One region of the Paenibacillus sp. FSL L8-0641 genome, then DNA from elsewhere that is predicted to be linked to it. Evidence: riboswitches for the same ligand, from Rfam matches in the RefSeq annotation. Region 1 holds a riboswitch; the other holds the start of a gene.

Region 1 (5,857 bases):
TATGGCGGTTGATCAACACGCCGGAGTTCCAACGTTTACGCCGCATACGGCAGTTAGGCACATCGTATCTTACGTTTCATGGAGCGGAGCATAGCCGTTTTTCACATTCATTGGGCGTATATGAGATTACGAGAAGTATTATTTCTCAATTTGAACGTGGAGATTTCCCAGATTGGCCGAAAGAGGAAAGGCAGGTTGCTCTGTGTGCAGCTCTATTGCATGATGTGGGGCATGGCCCATTTTCACATTCAATTGAGGAAGCCTTTCATATGAACCATGAGGATTGGACATGCCGCATTGTACTGGGAGACACGAAGATCAACGCCGTGCTACGGCAAGTCGACGAGAAGCTTCCACAAAAGGTGGCTGCAGTTATAGCCAAAACGTATGATAAGCCGATTGTTGTTAACTTGGTGACCAGTCCGCTAGATGCCGATCGTATGGATTATTTGTTGCGGGATGCTCATTCGACAGGTGTCAACTACGGCACGATTGATTTGGACCGTATTTTACGACTGTTGCGTCCTCATAATGGGAGAATTGTTGTGAAGGAATCAGGCATGCATGCAGTAGAGGATTATTTAATGTCACGCTATCAGATGTATTGGCAAATTTATTTTCATCCTGTAACACGCAGCTCGGAGATCCTTTTACGTAAAATTTTCAAGCGAGCAAAGGAATTGTCTAAAAATGGATATGAGTTTGGTTTTCTGCTGAACCCGCTGCCGGATCTGTTGAAAGGAGAGCTTACAGTAGAGCAATATCTGATGCTCGATGAGTCATTAATTCAGACCGTATTTAGCCAGTGGAAACGAGAAAAGGACGAAATTTTAAGTGATTTGAGCAGCCGCTTTATGGACCGTAGATTGTATAAATATGTAGAGATTGAAAATATGGATACAGATACCATTGACAGTATTCGGAAAGCTTTGGAAGAGGCTGGTTTGCACCCTGAATATGATTTTGAAATTGATTTTCCGACGGATCTTCCTTATGATGTGTTTCGGCAGGGTGGCTCGACGGACAACCAGATTTTACTGCTTGGACGTCAGGGCGAGGTGAGTGAAATATCCGAAGTTTCGGAAATTGTGCGCTCCATAAGTGGTATTCACCGAGGGAAATATCATATGTATTTTCCCCAGAATAAATTGAACGCGGTAAAAGACAGGCTTCCTGCCGAAATAAGGAATTATTTTGTCAAAGAATAGACAACTATATAGAAATGTAAGTAAAAAAAGGAGATGTAAACCTTGGATTTGTTCGACACTCATACTCACTTGGATGCGCCACAATTTGACGAAGATCGTGAAGAAGTTATAGCACGTGCTGTCGAATCAGGAGTAACGCGGATGATCAATATCGGATTTAATCGTGAGACCATTCCATCCACCATGAAATTGGCCGAGACGTATGATTTTATTTATGCGGCAGTTGGATGGCACCCGCAGGATGCGATTACAATGCAAGAGGGCGATTTAGAATGGATTGCATCGTTATGCAGTCATAAGAAGGTCGTAGCCATCGGAGAGATCGGTCTGGATTATTATTGGGATACATCACCGAAGGATGTTCAGCATCGGGTGTTTCGAAATCAAATTGGTCTGGCTCGTGAGCTCAAAATGCCCATTGTTATTCATAACCGGGATGCCCATGAAGATATTGTTAAGATTTTGCGTGAGGAAAAAGCGAGTGAGATTGGCGGAGTCATGCACTCCTTTTCTGGGAGCTGGGAGACAGCCCAAATGGTGCTGGATATGGGATTTCACCTTTCCTTCGGTGGTCCTATTACGTTTAAAAATGCCAAGCAGCCAAAAGAGGTGCTGGCACAGGTGCCACTGGACCGTCTGCTCATTGAAACGGACGCGCCCTACCTGACGCCGCATCCGTTTCGCGGGAAGCGAAATGAGTCTGCGCATGTGAGACTGGTAGCAGAGGCTGCAGCCCAAATTAAGGGGATTACAGTGGAGGAATTAGTGTCAATAACGACCCAAAATGCCTTGGAACGATTTGACATTCAATAAAAAAGCGAAGAAATCGATCAAAATAAAGAGATAGACGAAGCTAATCATGAATTTGTTGCAGGAAACTCGAGAATATTACAATATTTTAACCGAATATTTTGAAAAATGTACTTGAAACCTGCTTTACAACATGCATGGAAACAGGATATCATCTTTTCAGTGAATTGTTGTTTGAATGTAAACATCAACAAGTCATTTCATGAACCAGTCTCGCTGAGTCCCTTTTACAGGGAACGGGGGAACCGATATGGCTTACAGTACGTCCGGCTTATGTGCAAGAAGGGAACGTCTCTTCCGCCAGCCGGCTCGACCTAAATTCTTTTCCCAGATGGGATTGAACAGGTAGAGGAGCCGTATTTCGATTTCTTTCTGGGTCTTCGGGGTGAATGTGAAGGCGACCGCCATGAGCGGTTGACCCAAGCTAGGGCGACTCTCTACGTCCGAACCCGACAGCTAACCCCGTAAGCGTAACAAGAGAGAAGCCATCTCGTGCATGAGTTTTCCCGCATATTCACACATGCCGGAAGCCACGAAAGAGCTCTCTAGTCTCTTTCTTTGGCTTTTTTTGTTGTGAATAAAAGAAAATCTGTCATCATACTGTGGTTAAACAGGGGAGGACAGCATGCCGCGAAGACGGGTACATGGTGCAGGACAGTCGCAGTTTGGGCTTGTCTTGTAGAAAATCTGTTATAGTCACGTCAAATCTCAACTATGTCTTACTCCAGACGGCGGGCTATGTAAGGAGGACGGAGGAAATGGGCATTTTCCAAAAAGAGGAGACCCATGAGTCACGCTCATCCAGCATGTCTTACGTATTGCGTTGGAAGCAAGAGAATGTGCGCCAGGCTGCTTTGGTTGCTATTTTTCTAATCGCGCTAACGATTATGATTTCAATTCTGATGTACACGCAATCTAAAAAACAAGTCTTTTTTGTCATTGATGGCAAGGCATCTGCGGTAGAAACCCGGGAATCCAAGCTTCAAGATTTGCTGAGCGAGCATTCCATTTCACTTCAGCCGCATGATACAATTTCTATGCCGCTAAATGGAGCAGTACAGGATGGGGACCGCGTAGTCATTAAACGTGCCAATCAAGTTAAAGTATCTTCAGGCAATGAGACGAAAAAGCTGTACACAACAGAAAATACAGTAGAAGGTGCCATTCGTACCTCGGGCTATAAATTATCGTCAACGGATAAAGTTTATCCTGCGTTGGATGCCTCTGTTTCGTCTAACATGGACATAAAAATCGTCCGTGTGAAGAAACAGCAGGTCGAACAGAAAAAACAGGTGCCTTATCAGGTCATCAAAACGGCCGATCCAAGTCTTTATAAAGGCGATAATCGGGTCATTCAAAGCGGCAAATCGGGTGTGGTAGTCCAGCACGTTCAAAAGGTATATCATGATGGAAAGTTGGTATCCAAACAGCTGGTTAACAAGGAAGTTGCACAGAACCGTGTGGATAAGGTTATTGCGGTAGGAACGAAGAAAAAGCCGGTCGTTCTTGCTGCTTCCGTCGGTCCCAATGATGCGGTTAAGACAACAACGGTTAGTTCGGGCAGTGCTGTCCGTAAAGCAGGCGTCAATTTTAAATATAGCAAAGTTTTACAAAATGTCTCCATGACGGCGTATTCCTCACAGGAGCCAGGTATCGGTACACGTACTGCATCCGGCACGCGCGTGACGGAAGGCCGTACCATCGCTGTCGATCCGAGTATAATTCCAATCGGCTGGTGGGTGTATATCGAAGGGGTGGGCTTCCGCCGTGCGGAGGATACCGGTGGCGCGATTAAAGGCCACAAAATCGATGTGTATTATGAGAGTTTGAGCCGAGCCAACCAATTTGGTCGTAAGCACGGTAAAACCGTATATGTTATCGGACCGGTAAAGCCTGAAATCAACTAAAACAGGTTGTGTATGTTGAGGGCAATGCGATAGTATTAACAACATAGTTATGCCATGCTAAGAAGAGGATATCCTCTTCTTATTTTGTTTTCAAAAGCAGGGAAAGATAAATATAGCTTGCTGTGTAGCAGTGGAGGGAAATGCAAATGATCAAGGAAGTGATTGTGGTAGAGGGCCGGGATGATACGGTGGCCATTCGCCGCGCTGTTGAAGCGGATACGATAGAAACTGGCGGCTCAGCCATTAATAAAATGACGCTGCGTAAAATTGCATTGGCGCAGGAGCGGCGGGGGGTCATCATTTTAACCGATCCCGATCATGCAGGGGAGCGCATCCGTAAGATTATCGCTTCCAAGGTACCCGGCTGCAAGCAGGCCTTTATACCCGAGGCAGAAGCGACGCGCAAAGGAGATATTGGTGTGGAGAATGCCTCACCGGAAGCGATCAGACACGCTCTCGCACGGGTTCATACGACAGTAGAAGGCGCCGACCCGCTGATTGAGTGGGCGGACCTGATTGATGCTGGACTTATCACCCACCCCAATGCTGCTGCACGCCGTATGGCCTTAGGGAATGTGCTGGGTATTGGTTATTGTAACGGAAAGCAGCTACATAAACGGCTCTCTGTATTTCAGATCAGCCGCGAGGAATTTGCCGGAGCGCTGGCACAAATTGAAAGTGAAGGATTGTGATATCCGTATGACAGGAATTCAAGATATAGCAACACCGCGGCGTACAAAGGAAATTATTCAACGGCACGGTTTTTCGTTCAAAAAGAGTTTGGGACAAAATTTCCTGATTGATCAAAATATTCTCAATAAGATTGTGAATGCTGCCGGATTGGATGAGACGAAGGGCGCACTTGAGATTGGTCCTGGGATTGGCGCTTTGACCGAGAAGCTGGCGCAATCGGCCAAGGTAGTTACCGCTGTTGAGATTGACCAGCGGCTACTGCCAATTCTCGAAGAAGTGTTGGCCCCTTATGAGCATGTGAAGGTACGTCATGGAGACGTGCTGAAGCTGGATTTACGCGAGGTGTTTGCAGCTGATTTTGCAGACGTGAGTAAAGTAAGTGTCGTGGCTAATCTGCCGTATTACGTTACTACACCGATTCTGATGAGGCTACTGGAGGACAAGCTCCCTTTGGAGAATATCGTCGTTATGATCCAAAAAGAAGTGGCTGAGCGTATGGCTGCGTCTCCTGGAACGAAGGATTACGGTAGTCTGAGCATTGCAGTACAATATTACAGCGAACCTGAATTAGTCTGTATTGTACCGAATACAGTATTTATTCCCCAGCCAAATGTGGAGTCTGCAGTCATTCGGTTGCGTGTACGGGAAGCCCCTCCGGTGGAAGTGGTGGATGAGAAGCACTTCTTTGAAGTGGTTCATGCTGCTTTTGCCCAGCGTCGTAAAACGATTTCCAATAACTTAAAAAGCCGATTCTTCACCAAAGAGAACAAGGACACGTTGGAGCCGTTGTTGCAACAAGCTGGTATTGAACCCTCCCGTCGAGGAGAAACGCTAAGTATTGAGGAATTTGCGCGTCTCAGTGCTGTTCTGGTGGAAGCAGGTATATCCTAAGCTGGAACCAAACTGTGCATTCACCCATACGATATACGAGGGGTGATACAGTGTGATGAGTTTAGGAGACTTGGTCGTTCGGAAATCGTACGGCGGAGATGTCACGTTTCGCGTTGAGGACATCCAGCGGGATAAAGCGATCATTAAGGGAATAGAATTTCGGTTGCTGGCCGATTCCCCGGTGAACGATCTGGTCAGAGTGCCTGCAGACCAGATTAGCGGTAAGACCCAGCAGGCTCACATTAAGGCTGGTGAGTCTCTTAATCTGTTGCAACGGGCACGCCAGCAGCAAGCTGCTCGTAGTCAGGCAGCTCTGGTTGGGGACTGGAGTGATCCAGTCGAGTCAAC
Region 2 (5,857 bases), 2.8 Mb from region 1:
CACCGAACAGTGACAGATCCTGGCCATATTCATCTTCTCTCGTATTTGTTAAAGGCGAATGAAATTGATGGATCAGATAGCCGTGAGCGCCATGTATCTCAACCGTATCAAAACCGGCTTCCACCGCGCGGCGCGCGCCTTCTTTGTATGCCTGAACCAGTTCCCTGACTTCTGCTGTCTTTAAGGCGTGCGGCTTTTTAAGGCGTTCGCTAAAAGGAATCGAAGAAGGAGCCACAGGTTGCTCAGCATCTTCGGCCTTGCGTCCAGCGTGGCCTAGTTGAATGCCAATTTTGGCACCATACTTGTGAACTTCCTCTACAATCTTACGATATGCAGGAATATGTTCGTCACTCCAAATACCTAAATCACGATCCGTAATACGTCCATCAGGATGAACCGCTGTCATTTCCACAATAATAAGACCAGCACCTCCTACTGCTCGGCTCACATAATGGACATGATGCCAATCCGTCGGATTTCCATCCTCGGCCTCCACACTGAATTGGCACATCGGGGGCATAACAATCCGATTTTTTAAAGAAAGCCCCTTTAATTGATAAGGAGTAAACAAGTCGGTCACTTTTATCCTTCCTTCCTTCAATTCCATGTCTGTATAATTATGAATTGCAACCCCATTATACACCAGCTGTCACGGGATACCGAATCCGTTGTAAGGCTAAAACTTGCGAAAATGCTCTTGTTTTCGGTCATGTTTAAGAGAATATGTACGTTTAGCTCCATCATCTTCATTGATAATCATTTCATCGCGAACTTCTTTCCAGACGTTTATGAGCCTAACTTGGTAACCAGCATATTTTTAATAGGACAGGTACATAATAGTCGAGAGCACCACTAGGTACCACTGCACGAAAAGGGGGGATACATATGCCGTACAAGGGAGTGTTGCCATGCTTGGCACTGTTACTAGCATTTTCAAGTTTACCCGTTCACGCGGATGCGCCTCCCAAGATCGGAACGCCCCATCCCAAGGAAGCAGCTGTTGCTTCTTCTGTACATCTGAGTACAGATCGAGCTACTCCTACATTAGCAATGTTGCGTAAAAAACATGCGGACATTTTTAAAATGTGCGGCCCACACACCCGCCAAATTGCCTTAACCTTTGATGATGTGCCCGATTCTAGGTATACGCCGCAGGTTTTGGACGTATTACACGCCAACGGCATCAAAGCCACCTTTTTCATCGTCGGTCACCGTGCGGAAAAGCATCCGGGGATTATACGTCGTATTATCCGTGAAGGCCATGCTATAGGAAATCATTCCTATACTCATCCGGATTTTAGGAAGGCTACACCAGAACGCTTTCGCAACCAGATTACAAAAACAGAACGTATTTTACAAGCCAGCGCAGGTTTTCGCCCCAAGTTGATTCGTCCACCCTACGGTGAAATTACAGAGCCTCAAATAAAGTGGGCACGTCGTCATGGCTACATGATTGTCAACTGGAATGTAGACTCTCTCGACTGGAAGGGACTAAGTAAAACACAAATTCAGCGAAATGTGATTCCAGCTACAGGGCCTGGCTCTATTATTTTAATGCACGCTGGTGGAGGTCAAAGTTCCAACTTGCAAGGCACTGTCCAAGCTTTGCCGGGTCTAATTCACTCTCTAAAAGCTAAGGGCTACAAATTTGTGACAGTCCCCCGGCTACTCCACACATCGGAACGAAAATAACAGTATGTTTATAATTGAGGTCCAAGCTAAAGCAAGTAAAAAGGCTGTCTTACCAGCAGAAGTATTCTGCTCGTCAAGACAGCCTTTTTACGGATAGGACCTGATAAGAGTCCGACCTAGATATATACGGATATAGGCGTTATGTTTACATAATATATATTATGTTTAATTAAACTGTATATACGTACAATGCTATTTATCAATAACGTACAGCTTCACATTTTGAAATCCAAAGTCGTTCACAAATGATTTGTTGCCTGGAATAAAGATATCAATCCGCTTTCCTGTAATGGCGCTGCCCTGATCGCGAGCGACAGCTACAAAAGAATGATCCGGCAAACCTGGATGGGAGTAGCCTGTAACCAGTACTTTCGTGCCCATCGGAATGACGTTAGGATCTACCGCAATTGTACCTAGTTTAAGCGGATTGCCGTAGTAGTCCACTGCGCCCCATTTACCATTCTCATCGGCTGCGGCAGAATACGCTGAAGCCTTAACGTCAACTATTTTGCTATAGTTGAATGTTTTACCCCAAGCTTCAATCGTTGGCGCCTCATTCGCTGCTGCTTTCTCCGTAAGAAGCTGCGGCTTCGATTCCGAAGCTGCCTTTACACTTTTTTCGCCAGGCACCTTAATTTGCAGACCTGCATATATATTGCTGGAGGCAATGTTTGGGTTAGCCTTTGTTAGCTCGTCTACCGATACTCCATAACGTTGAGCAAGCAAAAAGAAGGTATCGCCCTCTTTGGCAGTGTGAAGCGAGGCAGCATCCGCTATTCCAGCTGTCTGTGCCAACCCTGCAATAGCTGCGGCAAGCACCGCAATTTTCATCGTTTTACCAATATGTTTTAAATGTTTCAAAGATATGTACCTCCTCTTTTATGCCTGCGAAGTTAGCTGTCGGATTCGGACTCAGGAGAAGCCCTATGCTTGTGCAATTCACCCCTAGGCATATTCCTCATCGTCTTATGACGTATCGGAATGGCTGCCGTTGTTACGTCCCCCGCACTTCCCATAGTTTGGGCCAGCATTTCAGCGCTTGTCTAACCGCATGCTGTCCCGGTAAGTTTTGGCTTACTGCATAATATCACAATTTTGTAACCTTATCCGCATGAAAATGTTGGGAACCCTGAACATCATACTACACTCGTTACAATTTTGTCATTAAGAAATCGATATTTGTTACGAAAGTATGGGGAAATGGTGACAAAATAAGAAAAGCCCTCCGTCAACGGAGAGCTCTTTTATGATTAGACCAGCACTTTCTTACAATACTTTGGCAAGAAAATCACGAGTGCGATCATGGCTTGGAGTGCCAAATACCTGGTCTGGTGCACCCTGCTCCACAATTTGACCGTTATCCATAAAGATAATTCGATCGCCTACCTCGCGGGCAAAGCCCATTTCATGCGTTACAATTACCATTGTCATACCGCCTTCGGCGAGCTTCTTCATTACATCCAGAACCTCTCCAACCATTTCAGGGTCCAATGCAGAAGTCGGCTCATCGAACAGCATTACGTGCGGCTGCATGGCCAAAGCACGCGCAATCGCAATACGTTGCTTCTGACCGCCGGATAGCTGGTTCGGATAGGTATTCTTCTTATCCTCGAGCCCCACGGTACGCAGGAGTTCTAATGCAATTTTTTCCGCTTCCTTACCTGACTGTTTTCTAACCTGCGTCGGTGCAAGCGTCAGGTTCTGCAACACTGTTTTGTGTGGGAACAGATTAAAATGCTGGAACACCATCCCCATTTTTTCCCGGGTTACATTAATATTATGACCACGAGCTGTAATCGGCTCGCCCTCAAATAAAATCTCCCCATCCGTCGGCTGTTCTAACAGATTCATACAACGCAAAAACGTACTCTTCCCCGAACCGCTGGGACCGATGATAACGACAACTTCTCCTTTGGCGATATCTATATCAATGCCTTTTAAAATCTCATTCTTGCCGAACGATTTACGCAATTGTTTAACGGTGATCACTGGCTCTCAACTTCCTTTCCCATAAACCAAGCAGCTTAGACAAGCTGAATGTCATTACAAAATAAATAGCGGCTGCGATTACGAACGGACTTAATCCTTCATAGGTGATATTCTTAATGACTTGGGCTTGGTACATAATATCCACCATCCCAATGGTCGAAATAATAGATGATTCTTTAATGATTGTAATAAACTCATTACCAATAGCAGGTAGTATAGATTTAAATGCTTGCGGTAAAATGACGTGACGCATTGCTTTGCTTCGCCCCATCCCGAGCGAACGGGCTGCTTCCATCTGTCCACGGTCTACAGCCTGAATACCCGCACGGAAAATTTCAGCCAAATATGCCGAGCTATTCAGAGACAATGTGATCACACCCGACTGGAGTGGGGTAAAATTGATACCCAGCGTCAAAGCAATTCCGTAGTGAATGATCATGAGCTGTACCAGCATAGGTGTACCGCGCAGGATCTCGACATATGTGGTACCTAACCACTCAATGATACGTATACCACTCATTCGCAGCAAGGATATGATCAGACCAATAATGAATCCAAACAATACTCCGAGTGCAGACAACAACAGAGTGTAGCCAATACCCGTAGCGTAAAGACTACGGTATTTCATAAATATATCTACAATGCTATTCGAAGAAACCTGTCTGTCGGCAGACAGTGCACTCGCTTCTGTAGAAAACTTCTCAATCGCCCCCTCCGCTTTCAGGCGAGCCAACGTTTTATTTACAGAGGTAAGCAATTCAGTATTTCCTTTACGGATACCTACGGCAGTTTCTGCACCTTCATCTTCAGGTACTGCCTTGGCAAGTGTCACGGTACCGTCTAGTGTGTATCCTTTAGCCACGGTATCTTCGATTACAACTGCGTTGATACGCTTGGTCCGAAGCTGGAGTACCAGATCGGATATTTTATCCAATGAGGTAACCGAAGCATTAGGCACTTTTTGTGCAATTTCTTCCTGAATACTCCCTTTCTGTGCACCGAGCTTCTCTCCTTTCAGAGTAGCCATCGTTGAATATTTGTCCTTATCCTCCGGGCGTACCATAATGACTTGTTTGGAGTGATAGTACACATCCGAAAAATCAATGCTCTTTCTGCGCTCATCCGTCGGTGTCATACCGGACAGTACCAAGTCTACACGACCACTTTGCAGAGCAGGCAGCAAGGAATCAAAGCTCATGTCCTCTGGGACCATCTCTGCGTTCAGATCCTTGGCGATTTCCTTGGCAATCTCCACATCGAACCCAACAATGGTTTTCTTACCATTAATGACTCTATAAAACTCATACGGCGGAAAGTCGGCACTCATGCCCACTACAAGTTTTTTCTGTGGTTTTGCTTCCGTTCCGTATGCATTGAGCATGGGAAGACCCGTCAACAGCAAGATAACCGCCGTCAAAACCAGGGCGGTAAAACGATATGCCTTTTTCAATCTTTTTTTCTCTCCTTAAATTCTTTATAATAAATAAGATTGTGTCATTATAAATGAATATGCATGATTATGCAATGAATGTTATAGTACAATTTCAGCATACCTAGCGCAGTACCTACATTACAGCTTATATAAAGGAGTTTTCAGCATGGATTTTAAACAGACCATTCAAAAGACAATTGAGCAGCATGCCCCACGCTTTAAGGACATTTCGTTATATATTGGGGCAAATCCTGAACTTGGAAACGAGGAATTTCTGGCCGCTGCCCGTTTAAAAGAAGAACTCATTTTTCACGGTTTTGAGGTCCAGGCACCCGTTTTGGGCATAGAAACAGCCTTTATTGCAACTTACAAAGCTGAAAAATCCGGACCGATTGTTGCTTTTCTGGCAGAATATGATGCTCTGAAAGGTTTAGGACACGCCTGTGGGCACCATCTGATATGCATGATGAGTACCGGTGCTGCCGTTGGCCTCAAGTCGATCATCGACGAAACTGGTGGAGAAGTACGGGTATACGGCACACCTGCCGAAGAAACTCGTGGTGCTAAGGTCCCTATGGCCTCTGCCGGTTTGTTTGATGATTGCGACATAGCACTTATGACGCATCCTTATGATCGTTACGAAAAATCAGGCAAATCGCTGGCGATTGATGCTGTACAATTCGAATTTTTTGGTCAATCCGCTCACGCGGCTGCCAGCCCGCACGAAGGCATTAACGCGCTGGA

What was found. Region 1 has a riboswitch for cyclic di-AMP ahead of MKY16_RS00140 (3D domain-containing protein). Riboswitches for the same ligand answer to the same signal wherever they lie in the genome.
Region 2: it holds a riboswitch for cyclic di-AMP, as region 1 does, so the genes downstream of both, MKY16_RS12645 (3D domain-containing protein) here and MKY16_RS00140 (3D domain-containing protein) in region 1, are expected to answer to the same signal.

What each region holds. Positions count from the first base shown of each region.
Region 1 covers NZ_JBBOUW010000001.1:27,698-33,554, forward strand. The annotation lists gene MKY16_RS00130 (HD domain-containing protein) at 1-1,208, shown strand, start outside; gene MKY16_RS00135 (TatD family hydrolase) at 1,251-2,021, shown strand; cyclic di-AMP (ydaO/yuaA leader) riboswitch at 2,223-2,505, shown strand; gene MKY16_RS00140 (3D domain-containing protein) at 2,777-3,925, shown strand; gene rnmV (ribonuclease M5) at 4,072-4,617, shown strand; gene rsmA (16S rRNA (adenine(1518)-N(6)/adenine(1519)-N(6))-dimethyltransferase RsmA) at 4,625-5,509, shown strand; gene yabG (sporulation peptidase YabG) at 5,565-5,857, shown strand, end outside.
Region 2 covers NZ_JBBOUW010000001.1:2,853,369-2,859,225, forward strand. The annotation lists gene MKY16_RS12635 (NADH:flavin oxidoreductase/NADH oxidase) at 1-580, opposite strand, end outside; gene MKY16_RS12640 (polysaccharide deacetylase family protein) at 886-1,692, shown strand; gene MKY16_RS12645 (3D domain-containing protein) at 1,885-2,553, opposite strand; cyclic di-AMP (ydaO/yuaA leader) riboswitch at 2,560-2,728, opposite strand; gene MKY16_RS12650 (amino acid ABC transporter ATP-binding protein) at 2,959-3,681, opposite strand; gene MKY16_RS12655 (ABC transporter substrate-binding protein/permease) at 3,668-5,131, opposite strand; gene MKY16_RS12660 (M20 family metallopeptidase) at 5,280-5,857, shown strand, end outside.